2 regions of the Hydrogenophaga sp. BPS33 genome follow, and region 2 is predicted to be linked to the other one. Evidence: riboswitches for the same ligand, from Rfam matches in the RefSeq annotation. Region 2 holds a riboswitch; the other holds the start of a gene.
The links. Region 2 has a riboswitch for S-adenosylhomocysteine ahead of metH (methionine synthase). Riboswitches for the same ligand answer to the same signal wherever they lie in the genome.
Positions count from the first base shown of each region.

Region 1: it holds a riboswitch for S-adenosylhomocysteine, as region 2 does, so the genes downstream of both, ahcY (adenosylhomocysteinase) here and metH (methionine synthase) in region 2, are expected to answer to the same signal.

Region 1 covers NZ_CP044549.1:838,140-844,396, forward strand. Annotated here, with positions in the region: gene uvrA (excinuclease ABC subunit UvrA) at 1-244, shown strand, start outside; gene F9K07_RS04045 (hypothetical protein) at 244-564, shown strand; gene F9K07_RS04050 (hypothetical protein) at 565-945, opposite strand; gene F9K07_RS04055 (MFS transporter) at 997-2,256, opposite strand; gene F9K07_RS04060 (HAD-IIB family hydrolase) at 2,253-3,059, opposite strand; S-adenosyl-L-homocysteine riboswitch at 3,155-3,243, shown strand; gene ahcY (adenosylhomocysteinase) at 3,314-4,747, shown strand; gene F9K07_RS04070 (TlyA family RNA methyltransferase) at 4,891-5,643, shown strand; gene metF (methylenetetrahydrofolate reductase [NAD(P)H]) at 5,659-6,257, shown strand, end outside.
Region 2 covers NZ_CP044549.1:302,991-309,247, forward strand. Annotated here, with positions in the region: gene F9K07_RS01430 (LysR family transcriptional regulator) at 93-1,001, shown strand; gene F9K07_RS01435 (RNA methyltransferase) at 1,025-2,056, shown strand; gene F9K07_RS01440 (hypothetical protein) at 2,044-2,844, opposite strand; gene F9K07_RS01445 (transcriptional regulator) at 3,303-3,716, shown strand; S-adenosyl-L-homocysteine riboswitch at 3,787-3,887, shown strand; gene metH (methionine synthase) at 3,954-6,257, shown strand, end outside.

The DNA.
Region 1 (6,257 bases), 540 kb from region 2:
CCTGCACATGGCCGACGTGGAAAAGCTCATCCGCGTGCTGCACCGTTTGGTGAACGGCGGCCACAGCGTGGTGGTGATCGAACACGACCTGGACGTGATGGCCGAAGCCGACTGGATCATCGACCTCGGCCCCGAAGGGGGCGGTGGCGGTGGACGCATCGTGGCGGCGGCGCCGCCCGAAGAGGTGGTGCGGCTGGGCACGCACACGGGCAAGGTGCTGGCGCCCGTGCTCGCCAGGGTCTGATGGAGATCATCCACATCCACCCCGATGCCCCGGCCAAGCCGGTGCTCGGCGCGCCCTGCAACGGCTGCGGGGTGTGCTGCCTGACCGAGCCGTGCCCCTTGGGGCGGGTAATTTCGCGCAAGCGCATCGGTGCTTGCGATGCCTTGCGCTGGGACGGGGCTGCGGCGCTCTACCGTTGCGGCGCGCTCACCGACACCGCTGCGGTGATGGGGCCGCGTTGGCGCTGGGCTGCGCCGGTGTTGCGCCGTCTGGCGCGCCGCTGGATCGCGGCTGGCGTGGGCTGCGATGCCACCTTGCAGACCGAGCGCCTCGAAAGCTGATCAGCGCGCGACCAGCCAGACCACGCCCACGGCCAGCACCGCGATGGCCACCATCAGCACGCGCGTGCGCTTGCGCAGCAGATCCACCGCACCTACCAGGCGCGCGTTCTGCTCGGCCAGTTCGGCCAGGGTCTGGGCCATCTGTTCCTGCACCGCCGCCTGCTGGCCCAGCATCTGACGCGCTTCGATCAGGCGGTTTTGCAGTTCCCCCAACGTGGGCGGCGCGTCACCCACGTTCATCGGCACGGGCGTGGCGGCAGGCGAAGGCGGCGCTTTCTGCCGCTCCATCAGCTTGCGCGCCGCGTTGAGCACCTTGGGCGCGTGTTCGATCACATCGCCCCAGGGGATCACTTTGAGGGCAACCATCCAGGGAATGGCCATGGTGTGGGATCCTTTCGTGGAGGGGAACAACCGTTGGCCCGTAGGAGCGGCTCAGGCCCGAGGGGTTCCTTCAGTTGGGGCCATTCGGGTCTTTCTCAACAACCACCAGCCCAGCCCCGCCACGGCGAGCAGCAGCGCCGGAAAGCCCACCGTGGGCGCCCACTGCAGCGCTGCCGCCCCCAGCGCGGGCGCGAGCACGCCGCCCAGGGTGTACGAGAGCACGAGCACGGCGGTGCTGTTGACCAGGGTGATGCCTTCTTCGCGCGAACCGATGTCGATCATGGCCAACGTGTACAGGCAGCCGCCCGCGCCGCCCCACAGGAAGGCCACTGGCGCGGCCAGCCAGAGCGTGCCGGCCACGAATGGAATCACCAGCGTGGCCAGCAGCGTGATCAGCGCACACCAGCGCATGATGGCCAGGCGCACCGCGCGCCCGTCGCCCCAGCGCTGTTGCGGGTGATGGGCCATGCGATCGGCCAGCACGCCGGCGGGCAGCATCATGACCGCGCTGCCCAGGCCGCTGGCCGAGACCAGCAGCGCCGCCACAGTGGCACCCAGGCCGAGTGCCAGGCCATAGAGCGGCAGGATGGACGTAAGCCCGCTCTCGAAGAAGCCGCCGACGAAGCCCACGGTCATGATGAGCGGATGCGCCAGCAGCGCGTGCCACACGCCCGAGAGACCGACCTTGGCGCTGTGTGCATCGGCCGCATCCGGCAGGCGCGGAATGACCAGGCTCCACAGCAGGCCCAGCGTCATGAAGCCCAGCGCGATCCACAAGGCGGCGTCGCTCTCGGCACCCACCCATGCCAGCATCAGCGGCCCGACGATGAAGGTGACGCCCACCATGGTTTCGAAAATGCCCACGTAGCGCCCACGTTGTCCCGGCGGCGAGAACTCGGCCACGATCGCCTCGGCCAGCACCCAGCGCAGGCCGGAGGCCATGCCGGCAGCGATCTTGAGAGCGAACCACAGCCACAGCACCGGCGTGAGGGCGAAGCCGGCGGTGGCAATTACCGGAATGAGCGCCGCCAGCCACAGCGTGGGCCGCCGGCCCAGGCGCTGTGTGATCGCGGAGGCAAAGGGCGTCATGAAGAAAATGCCGAGCCAGCCGCTGGCGGCGAACACGCCGGCCAGCGCGGTCGATTCGCCGCCCGCTTTCAGCCGCAACAAGAGCAGCGGCGTGAGCATGAAATAGCCCACCAGCTCGAAGAAGGTGGAACCGAAGATGGCCACCAGGCCCAGGCGCGCCTCGCTGGCCGAATGGGTGGGCAGCGCGGCCGGGTTGTGCGGCGGAATCGGGTGCTCGCTCACTGCACGACCCTCCGTGCGCTCAGCACCGCATCGACCACCTGCGCGAAACCCGCGCCGCGTTCCTTTTCCGCGAGGTAGCGTGGCTTGTGCGTCAGCACATCCCAAAAGCGCGCGATGTTGGCCACACCCACGCTGTGCGGAAAGTGCTGGAACATGCGCGCGTCGTTGGTCGAATCGCCCACGTAGACCCAGCGGTCGAGCTCGTCGTCGAGTGCGCGGTCAAGCTGCGCGCGCACGATCCAGCGGGCGCCCGCGAGCTTGTCGTGCGCACCGATCCAGCCGTTGATGTGGATCGAGCTCACGGTGGCGTTGAGGCCCTGGTCCTTCATGACGTGCACCACGCGCGCGATGTCCGCTTCGCTCAGATGCGCGAACTCGCTGTGGTCGATGGCGATGTCGGTCTCGCGCCCGGGGCTGTCGGTGGCCAGCCGCGTGCCGGGCACTTCGGCCAGCACGCGCCGGGCCGCTGCTTGCAGCTGGTCGAAGTTGAGCGCGCGGGTGGCCGCGTCCTGCAGGTAAGCGCGGCGCAGCTCGCCGGCCTCGCCGCGCCACAACGCGACCGCGCCGTTCTCCGCCACGATGGCCTTCACCGGCCAGGCCAGAGCAAATCCTTCGCTCCAGCCCGCGGGCCTCCCGGTGATGGCAAACACCGGCACGCCCGCCGTGTGCAGGCGGTGCAGGGCGTCCAGCGCATCGGGCGTGATGCCACCCTCGGTGGTGAGCGTGTCGTCGATGTCGGTCAACACGCCGCAGATGCGGGCACGGGCCTCGGCGGGCCAGAGGGAGAGGGGATTCGTCTGCATGGGAGGCGGGCAGTGTCGCACGGGGCCTGTTCGCCGACGGTGCCATCGGCGACGCGCGGCATGGGGCAGATCGCCCCCTCTGCGTTAGAATTCCGCGATCCGAGGAGCGTTGCAGCGCCCCCACCGACACCATCGGCAGCGGGGCGTGAGGCTCGGACCATCCATGCAACCACGCTCATCCACATCCGTGCGATGAGTCCCTTTTTACTCAGTGCGCGATGTGGTTTGTCCATCCTTAACGGAGCGAAACCACCATGAATGCACGTCTGAATACCCCGGCGGCAACCGACAGCGCCATCGCCGACATTTCCCTCGCCGCCTGGGGCCGCAAGGAAATCAAGATCGCCGAAACCGAAATGCCCGGCCTGATGGCCATCCGCGAAGAGTTCGCGCCGTCGCAGCCGCTCAAGGGCGCGCGCATCACCGGTTCGATCCACATGACGATCCAGACCGCGGTGCTGGTCGAAACCTTGCAAGCCCTGGGCGCGAACGTGCGCTGGGCCTCGTGCAACATCTTCTCCACGCAAGACCACGCCGCTGCCGCCCTGGTGGCGCAAGGCACGCCGGTGTTCGCGCACAAGGGCGAAACCCTGGCCGAGTACTGGGACTTCACCCACCGTATCTTTGAATTCGGCGCCGCCGGCACCGAAGGCGAAGGCCCGAACATGATCCTGGACGATGGCGGCGACGCCACCCTGCTCATGATCCTGGGCCAGAAGGCCGAGAAGGACGCCTCGGTGATCAGCAAGCCCACCAGCGAAGAAGAGACCTGCCTGTTCGCCGCCATCAAGGCCAAGCTCGCGCAAGACCCGACCTGGTACACCCGCAAGGCCGCGCAGATCATCGGCGTGACCGAAGAGACCACCACCGGCGTGCACCGCCTGAAGGAAATGAGCGCCAAGGGCACGCTGCCGTTCCGCGCCATCAACGTGAACGACTCGGTGACCAAGAGCAAGTTCGACAACCTCTACGGCTGCCGCGAATCGCTGGTCGACGGCATCAAGCGCGCCACCGACGTGATGATCGCCGGCAAGGTCGCCGTGGTGGCCGGCTACGGTGACGTGGGCAAGGGCTCGGCACAGGCGCTGCGTGCCCTGTCCGCGCAAGTCTGGGTGACCGAAATCGATCCCATCAACGCCCTGCAGGCCGCGATGGAAGGCTACAAGGTCGTGACCATGGAATACGCCGCCGACAAGGCCGACATCTTCGTCACCACCACCGGCAACAAATCCATCATCACGCACGACCACATGGCGGCGATGAAGGACCAGGCCATCGTCTGCAACATCGGCCACTTCGACAACGAGATCGACATCGCCTCGATCGAGAAGTACGAGTGGGAAGAGATCAAGCCGCAGGTGGACCACGTCAAATTCCCCGATGGCAAGAAGATCATCATGCTGGCCAAGGGTCGCCTGGTGAACCTGGGCTGCGGCACCGGCCACCCCAGCTTCGTGATGTCGAGCTCGTTTGCGAACCAGACCATCGCGCAGATCGAACTGTTCACGCAGCCGCAGAAGTACAAGGTGGGCGAGGTCTACGTGCTGCCCAAGCACCTGGACGAGAAGGTGGCGCGTTTGCACCTGAAGAAGGTCGGCGCGATGTTGACCGAGCTGACGGACGAGCAGGCCGCCTACATCGGCGTGAACAAGGCCGGCCCGTACAAGCCGGACACCTACAGGTACTGAACCGGTCGGCTACTGCGCGGCCGTGATCCTTCGTTGCGGGTCCTTCCGCAGATCCTCACGTAGCGCTGCTACGTTCCGGTCTGCGGATCCCCCCGCGCCTCGGCTGACGGCCGCTCGCTACGCCTCCATTTGGCTTGTCATCGATGCGCGCCGACCAACTTCTCGTTGAACGTGGGCTTGCGAATTCCCGTTCGCAAGCCCAGCGCTTGATCGCGGCGGGCGTGCAGTGGCGCTTGCCGGCTCAGGAATGGCGTGCGATCACCAAGAACGGCGAGGAGCTGCGCGAGACGGTGGAGCTGCGCTTGCTGGACACGGCGGAAACGCGCTATGTCTCGCGCGGTGGTCTCAAGCTCGAAGGGGCGCTGAAGCACACCGGGCTGGACGTGACCGGCCTGCGCTGTCTCGACGTGGGGCAGAGCAGCGGTGGTTTCACCGACTGCCTGCTGCAGCGCGGCGCCGCGCGGGTGGTGGGCGTGGACGTGGGGCAAGGCCAGTTGCACCCGTCGCTGCGAGGCGACGCGCGCGTGGTCTGCCTGGAGAAGTGCAATGCGCGCGAGCTGAGCGCCGAGGTGTTGGCGCAGGCTGGCGGTCCGCCCCCGTTCGAGTTGATCGTGGGCGATCTGTCGTTCATCTCGCAGACGCTGGTGTGGCCTGCTGTGGTGCCGCTGCTGGCGCCCGGCGGGCATCTGCTGATGCTGGTCAAGCCGCAATTCGAATTGCAGCCCGAGCACATCGGCAAGGGCGGTCTGGTGAAGGACGCGACGAGCTACGTTCGGGTGCGCGAGCGCATCGAACAGGCCTGTGCCGACCACGGTCTGACGGTGCGCGACTACTTCGACAGCCCGATCGCTGGCGGCGACGGCAACCGCGAATTTTTTGTGTGTGCGAGCAAGTGATGTAAGGACAAGACGATGGGTCTTCCGATCAGCCTGGAATTCTTCCCGACCAAGACGCCCGAAGGCGCGGTCAAGCTGCGCGCGGTGCGCCAGCAGCTGTATGCGCTCAAGCCCGAGTTCTGCTCGGTGACGTTTGGCGCCGGTGGTTCGACGCAGGACGGCACGCTGCAGGCCGTCACCGAGATCATGGGCGAGGGCGTGCCGGCCGCGCCGCACCTGAGCTGCATTGGCCAGTCGCGCGAGAGCATCCGCGAACGCCTGGCGGCCTACAAGGCCGCCGGCATTCGCCGAATCGTCGCGCTGCGCGGTGACCTGCCCAGTGGCTACGGCATGGGCGGTGAGTTCCGTTACGCGAGCGACCTCGTGGCCTTTGTGCGCGCCGAGACCGGCGACACCTTCCACATCGAGGTGGCCGCCTACCCCGAGACGCATCCGCAGGCGAAAACGCCCCAGTCCGACCTGGACGCCTTCGCCGCCAAGGTGAAGGCCGGCGCGGACTCGGGCATCACGCAGTACTTCTTCAACAGCGACGCCTACTTCCGTTTCGTCGACGATCTGCAGGGTGCGGGCGTGGACGTGCCGGTGGTGCCCGGCATCATGCCCATCACCAGTTC
Region 2 (6,257 bases):
CTCCTTGTAGGGGTCCACTGTACCGGGCCCGCCCGCGCGTGATAAGTCGGTAAGATCGCAAATCATTTTTCAATGAGCTGAACAATCAAGGTATGGACCTGAACGACACCCTGGTGTTCGTGCGCGTGGCGCAAGCCGGTGGTTTCAGTGCCGCCGCGCGCTTGCTGGGCATGCCGGTGTCCACGCTGAGCGTGCGCGTGTCGCGGCTGGAGCAGCGTCTGGGCGTCACGCTGTTGCAGCGCACCACGCGCCGCCTGCGCCTGACCGAAGCCGGTCAGGCCTACTTGCGCCAGGCCGCGCGCGGCCTGGAGGAAATTCTGCAGGCCGAGGCCCAGATCGACGCCGGCAAGCACGAAGCGCAGGGGCTGTTGCGCCTCACGCTCCCGATCGACATGGGCGATGAGCAGTTGCTAGGCATTCTGAGCGCCTACCGCGCGCGCCATCCGGGGGTGTCGGTCGAACTGGTGTTTTCCGATGCGCGCCTCGACCTGGTGGAGCAGGGCCTGGACCTTGCCCTGAGAGCCGGTGAACTGGCCGATTCCAGCCTGGTTGCGCGCCGCATCGGGCAGGCGCGCTGGGCACCGTTCGCCCACCCGGACTACCTGAAACGGGCGCCCCCTTTGCGCCAGCCCAAGGACCTCGCGCACCATGCCACGTTGTGCTTCAGCCCGCTGGGGCGCGACAGCTGGACCCTCATGCGCGGCAAGGCACGCGCCACCGTGCCTTTGCGCAGCGCCTTCGCGGCCAACGACATGCGGATGATCCGCCAGCTCGCGCTCGACGCACAAGGCGTGGCCTTGCTGCCGGACTACGTGTGCCGCCGCGAGATGAGTCATGGGCAGCTGGTGTCCTTGCTCCCGGGTTGGCACGCGCGCACGGACCCGATCCACCTCGTGTATCCGGGGCAGCGTTTTGTTCCCGCCAAGCTGCGCCACTTCATCGACGAAACCGTACCGGCCCTCTCGGCCTTGTTTTCAATCCCTTCGCACTTGGAAAAATAGTGTGAACAGGCCCTAGGTTCCCCATGCGCATCGAACACCTTCGCCAACGCCTGCGCGCGCTCGGCGCCAATCCCCGCCATGAACAGCGCGTGCTGCGCCTGTGGTCGCAAGCCCTGCCGCAGGACGCGGGCCGGCGCGAGATCGCGCATTTCTTGCCGGCCAGGCTGGTGGCGGCCTTGCCCGCGCTGGCCGACGAACTCGCCGCTCTGGCGCGGGTGCAATCCGTGCATCCGGGCCAGGACGGCTCGGCGCGGCTGCTGGTGGCGTTGGCCGATGGCCAGACCGTGGAGAGCGTGCTGCTGCCGCGCGACGGCCTGTGTGTGTCCACCCAGGTCGGCTGTGCGGTGGGCTGTGTGTTCTGCATGACCGGCAAGAGCGGTCTGGTGCGCCAGGTCGGCAGCGCCGAGATCGTGGCGCAAGTGGCGCTTGCGCGCGGCCGCCGCCGGGTGAAGAGGGTGGTGTTCATGGGCATGGGCGAGCCCGCGCACAACCTGGACAACGTGCTCGAGGCGATCGACCTGCTCGGCACGGTGGGCAACATCGGCCACAAGAACCTGGTGTTCTCCACCGTGGGCGATCCGCGCGTATTCGAGGCGCTGCCGCGCGGCCGCGTCAAGCCTGCATTGGCACTCTCGCTGCACACCACCCGGGCCGAATTGCGCGAACAGCTGCTGCCGCGAGCGCCCCGCATGAGCCCGCAGGAGCTGGTGGCCGCTGGCGAAGCGTACGCGCGCACCACCGGTTATCCGATTCAATACCAGTGGACCTTGCTCGCGGGCATCAACGACGGCGACGGCGACATCGAGGACGTGGCACGCTTGCTGCACGGCAAGTACGCCATCCTCAACATGATCCCGTACAACACGGTCGACGACCTGCCCTACCAGCGCCCGAGCGCGGAACGCGCCAGTGCCATCGCGCGGCGCCTGCACCAGCGCGGCGTGCTCACCAAGCTGCGCCAGTCGGCCGGGCAGGACGTGGAGGGCGGTTGCGGGCAACTGCGCGCGCGGGCCGAGCGGCCGGCGCGCCGGGTGATTCCCGTTCATCCCGGGTAGGGAGACGTTGCGGGTGCCGAGGGAGCGCCGGTGTCGGGCGCATCCGCCGTGAACACGACTTGCACGCCGCAGCCGTTGCGCGACATGGCGACGCGCCGCAGATGATGGCGCCACGCCTGTCCGGTGAGCGGGCCTTCGCCGCGTGCGCAATACGGCGCACGCGTCTCGTCGTCGAACACCATGGCATCGGGTGACAGGCGCGCGAGGCATTCCAGCGCTTCCAGGCGGCCATCGGTGACGGCCACCACACCATCACCCTGGGCTTGGCGCATGGCCCGGGTTCCCGTGCCCGTGTGACGGCGCATGAAGTCGAACACCTCCTCGCGGCGGTCCTGCGGAATGAGCGTGGGCGCCAGCCGCACCAGATCGGAGTTGTCGAAATGGCGCTCGCCGTAACCGCCTGCCGAGGCCCTGCCGGCGAGCGCGTCGAACAGGCGGCTGCGAACGCAGGGGTGGGGTGCCACGAGCAAGAAGTGGCTTGTGAACCGACCGTCGTCGGTGCGGGCCGCTTTTGCGTCGCGCTGGTTCAGCAACTGCCAGATCAGCAGCGCCAGCGTGACGCAGATCTGGTCCGTACCGCAGGTCAGCCCCACCCGGTGCACCCGTTGGGCGGGCCGAGGTGCGGCGGCGTTCGGTGCCTCGTGAGCCCCGATGGTGTTCAGGATCGCCAGGCGCTGGCGCTCGAGAAAGCCGGGGTCGCTGCGGCGCTGGCGCTCGCGAGGGCCGAACCACCACCGCAGCAGCGCGTCGGTGGTGACTGTAGAACTTGGTAGTATGTTGTTGGACATAAAACTCCCTGATTGAATACATTTTTCAGAAAGTTTAATCAATAGGTAGTGCGTTGACCAACTGTCTTCTTGGTTTCATATCCCATGGGGTATTCGGCGACCATCGCATCGGGCGCAGCAGAGGCCGCGTGGGCTGGTTGCGACAAATCGGCGTTGTCGTTCCGGGTGACCCGGGGCGGTCAGGTGGCCGGTTGCACACCATGGGCCTCATGCGGCTGCATTCCTGGGGGCGTGCGCACGGCAAGCGCGGTAAGTGAATACTTCCGAATGCCGTGAAATTCATTTGGTGGGTACTGCTCAGGCCCAGCCGTCCCAAGAGCTGGTGTCCCGGCCATCAGAACCGCGTCTTTTTTCTGGCACTGCTGCGCTTTTTTGCCGGTAGAGTCTTAATCAACACGTGTATCAGGGGGATAACAAGACGGCGAGGTGACGCAATGCCGAAAACTAGCGTTCAGGGCATGGATCACAAGCTCGAATTTGCCCAAAGGCTGCGGGATGCGATGGTGTCGGCGGGCCTGGAGCCCAGGCCCAGCGTGCTGCTCAACTTGTTCAACGCGCGTTACTGGGGCCGTTCGGTGTCGTTCCAGGGGGCGGCCCGTTGGCTGCGCGGCGAGTCGATTCCCGAGCAGGACAAGCTGCTGGTGCTGGCCGAAATCCTGCGCGTGGAGCCCGAGGTGTTGCGCTTTGGCCAAGCGGTGCGTCAGCGTGTGCAGGAGCAACGCAAGCGATGGGACGAGGGCTTGAGTTACCAGGAGCGCGAGGTGCTGGACGCCTTCCTCAACCTGCCGGTGCCGCAGCGCAAGATCGTGCGTGAGGTGATCCTGGCATTTGCGCAGGCCCACCCGGCCAGGGACGGGGCTGCCGTGGCCTGAGAAGGTGTGAAGGCTTCCCTGTGGAAGCCCTTTGCGCCAAGAAGTGCGTGGCGCCACGCTAAAATCGCCGCCTCTCAAGGAGCGTTGCAGCGCCGGCGGGCTTTTCACAGGCTCCTCACCGTGCGTCAGGCTTGAGTGGGCGCAAACAGGCCCAAACGGCGCTCACCAGTCTGTTGTCCGCAACCTGTCTTGGTGAGTCCCATGTCCGCATCCGCCTCTCTCCCTTCCGTGCCTTCCATGCTGCTCTCCGGCCTGGAGCCGTTGCGCGTGGAACCGGGCAGCCTGTTCGTGAACGTGGGCGAGCGCACCAACGTCACCGGCTCCAAGGCCTTCGCCCGCATGATCCTGGAAGGCCGCTTCGAAGACGCGCTGGCTGTGGCGCGCCAGCAGGTGGAAAACGGCGCGCAGATCATCGACGTCAACATGGACGAGGCCATGCTCGACAGCAAGGCCGCGATGGTGCGATTTCTCAACCTGATCGCTGGCGAGCCCGACATCGCGCGCGTGCCGGTGATGGTGGACTCCTCCAAGTGGGACGTGATCGAAGCCGGCTTGCGCTGCGTGCAAGGCAAGGGCGTCGTCAACTCGATCTCCATGAAAGAGGGGCTGGACGAGTTCAGGCGCCAGGCGCGCCTGGTCAAGCGCTACGGAGCAGCCGCCGTCGTGATGGCCTTTGACGAAAAAGGCCAGGCCGATACCTACGAGCGCAAGATCGAGATCTGCGAGCGCGCCTACCGCGTGCTGGTGGACGAGGTGGGCTTCCCGCCCGAAGACATCATCTTCGACCCCAACATCTTTGCCATTGCCACCGGCATCGAAGAGCACAACAACTACGCGGTCGACTTCATCAACGCCACGCGCTGGATCAAGCAGAACCTGCCCGGCGCGAAAGTCAGCGGTGGGGTGTCCAATGTGTCGTTCAGCTTCCGCGGCAACGATCCGGTGCGCGAAGCCATCCACACCGTGTTCCTGTACCACGCCATCAAGGCCGGTATGGACATGGGCATCGTGAATGCCGGCATGGTCGGCGTGTACGACGAATTGGAGCCTGAGCTGCGCGAGCGCGTGGAAGACGTGGTGCTCAACCGCCGGCCCGACGCGGGCGAGCGCCTGGTGGAGGTGGCCGAGAGCGCCAAGGGCTCGGCCAAGGACGACAGCAAGAAGAACGAATGGCGCGCGCTGCCGATCCGCGAGCGCCTCAAGCATGCGCTGGTGCGCGGCATCAACGACTGCATCACCGAAGACACGGAAGAGATGTGGCAGGAGATCAAGGCCGGTGGCGGCCGCCCGCTCAACGTGATCGAAGGCCCGCTGATGGATGGCATGAACGTGGTCGGCGACCTGTTCGGCCAGGGCAAGATGTTCCTGCCGCAAGTGGTCAAGAGCGCGCGCGTGATGAAACAGGCCGTGGCCCACCTGTTGCCCTACATCGAGGAAGAGAAGCGCCAGCTCGAAGCGGCGGGTGGCGATGTGAAGTCCAAGGGCAAGATCGTGATCGCCACGGTCAAGGGTGACGTGCACGACATCGGCAAGAACATCGTCACCGTGGTGCTCCAGTGCAACAACTACGAAGTGGTGAACATGGGCGTGATGGTGCCCTGCCACGAAATCCTCGCCATGGCCAAGGCCGAGGGCGCCGATATCGTGGGCCTCTCGGGTCTCATCACGCCCAGCCTGGAGGAAATGCAGTACGTGGCCGGCGAGATGCAGAAGGACGAGCACTTCCGTGGCAAGGGCATCCCGCTGCTCATCGGCGGCGCCACCACCAGCCGCGTGCACACCGCGGTGAAGATCGCGCCGCACTACGACGGCCCGGTGGTCTACGTGCCCGATGCCTCGCGCAGCGTGAGCGTGGCGCAGGGGCTGCTGTCGGACCAGGCGGCGGCGTACATTGCCGAAGTCAACGCCGACTACGAGCGCGTGCGCACACAGCACGCCAACAAGAAACAGGTGCCGCTGTGGCCGCTGGAGAAGGCGCGCGCCAACAAGACGCCGATCGACTGGGCCGCCTTCACGCCGCAGAGCCCCAAGTTCATCGGCCGGCGCGTGTTCAAGAACTTCGACCTCCACGAGATCGCGAAGTACATCGACTGGGGGCCGTTCTTCCAGACCTGGGACCTCGCCGGCCCCTTCCCCGAGATCCTCAAGGACGAGATCGTGGGCGAAGAAGCGCGGCGCGTCTTCAGCGATGGCAAGCGCATGCTGCAGCGCGTGATCGAAGGCCGTTGGCTCAGCGCGAGCGCCGTGGTGGGCCTGTACCCAGCCAACAGCGTGCGCGACGACGACATCGAGCTCTATACCGACGAGAGCCGCAGCGAGGTCGCGCTGACCTGGCACGGCCTGCGCCAGCAGACCGAGAAACACGAGTTCGAAGGCGTGATGCGGCCCAGCCGCTGCCTGGCCGACTTCGTCGCGCCCAAGGGCGTGGCCAACGACTACGTGGGCATGTTCGCGGTCACCGCCGGCCTGGGCGTAGAGAAGAAGGAAAAGCAGTTCATCGACGACCTCGACGACTACTCCGCCATCATGCTCAAGGCGATT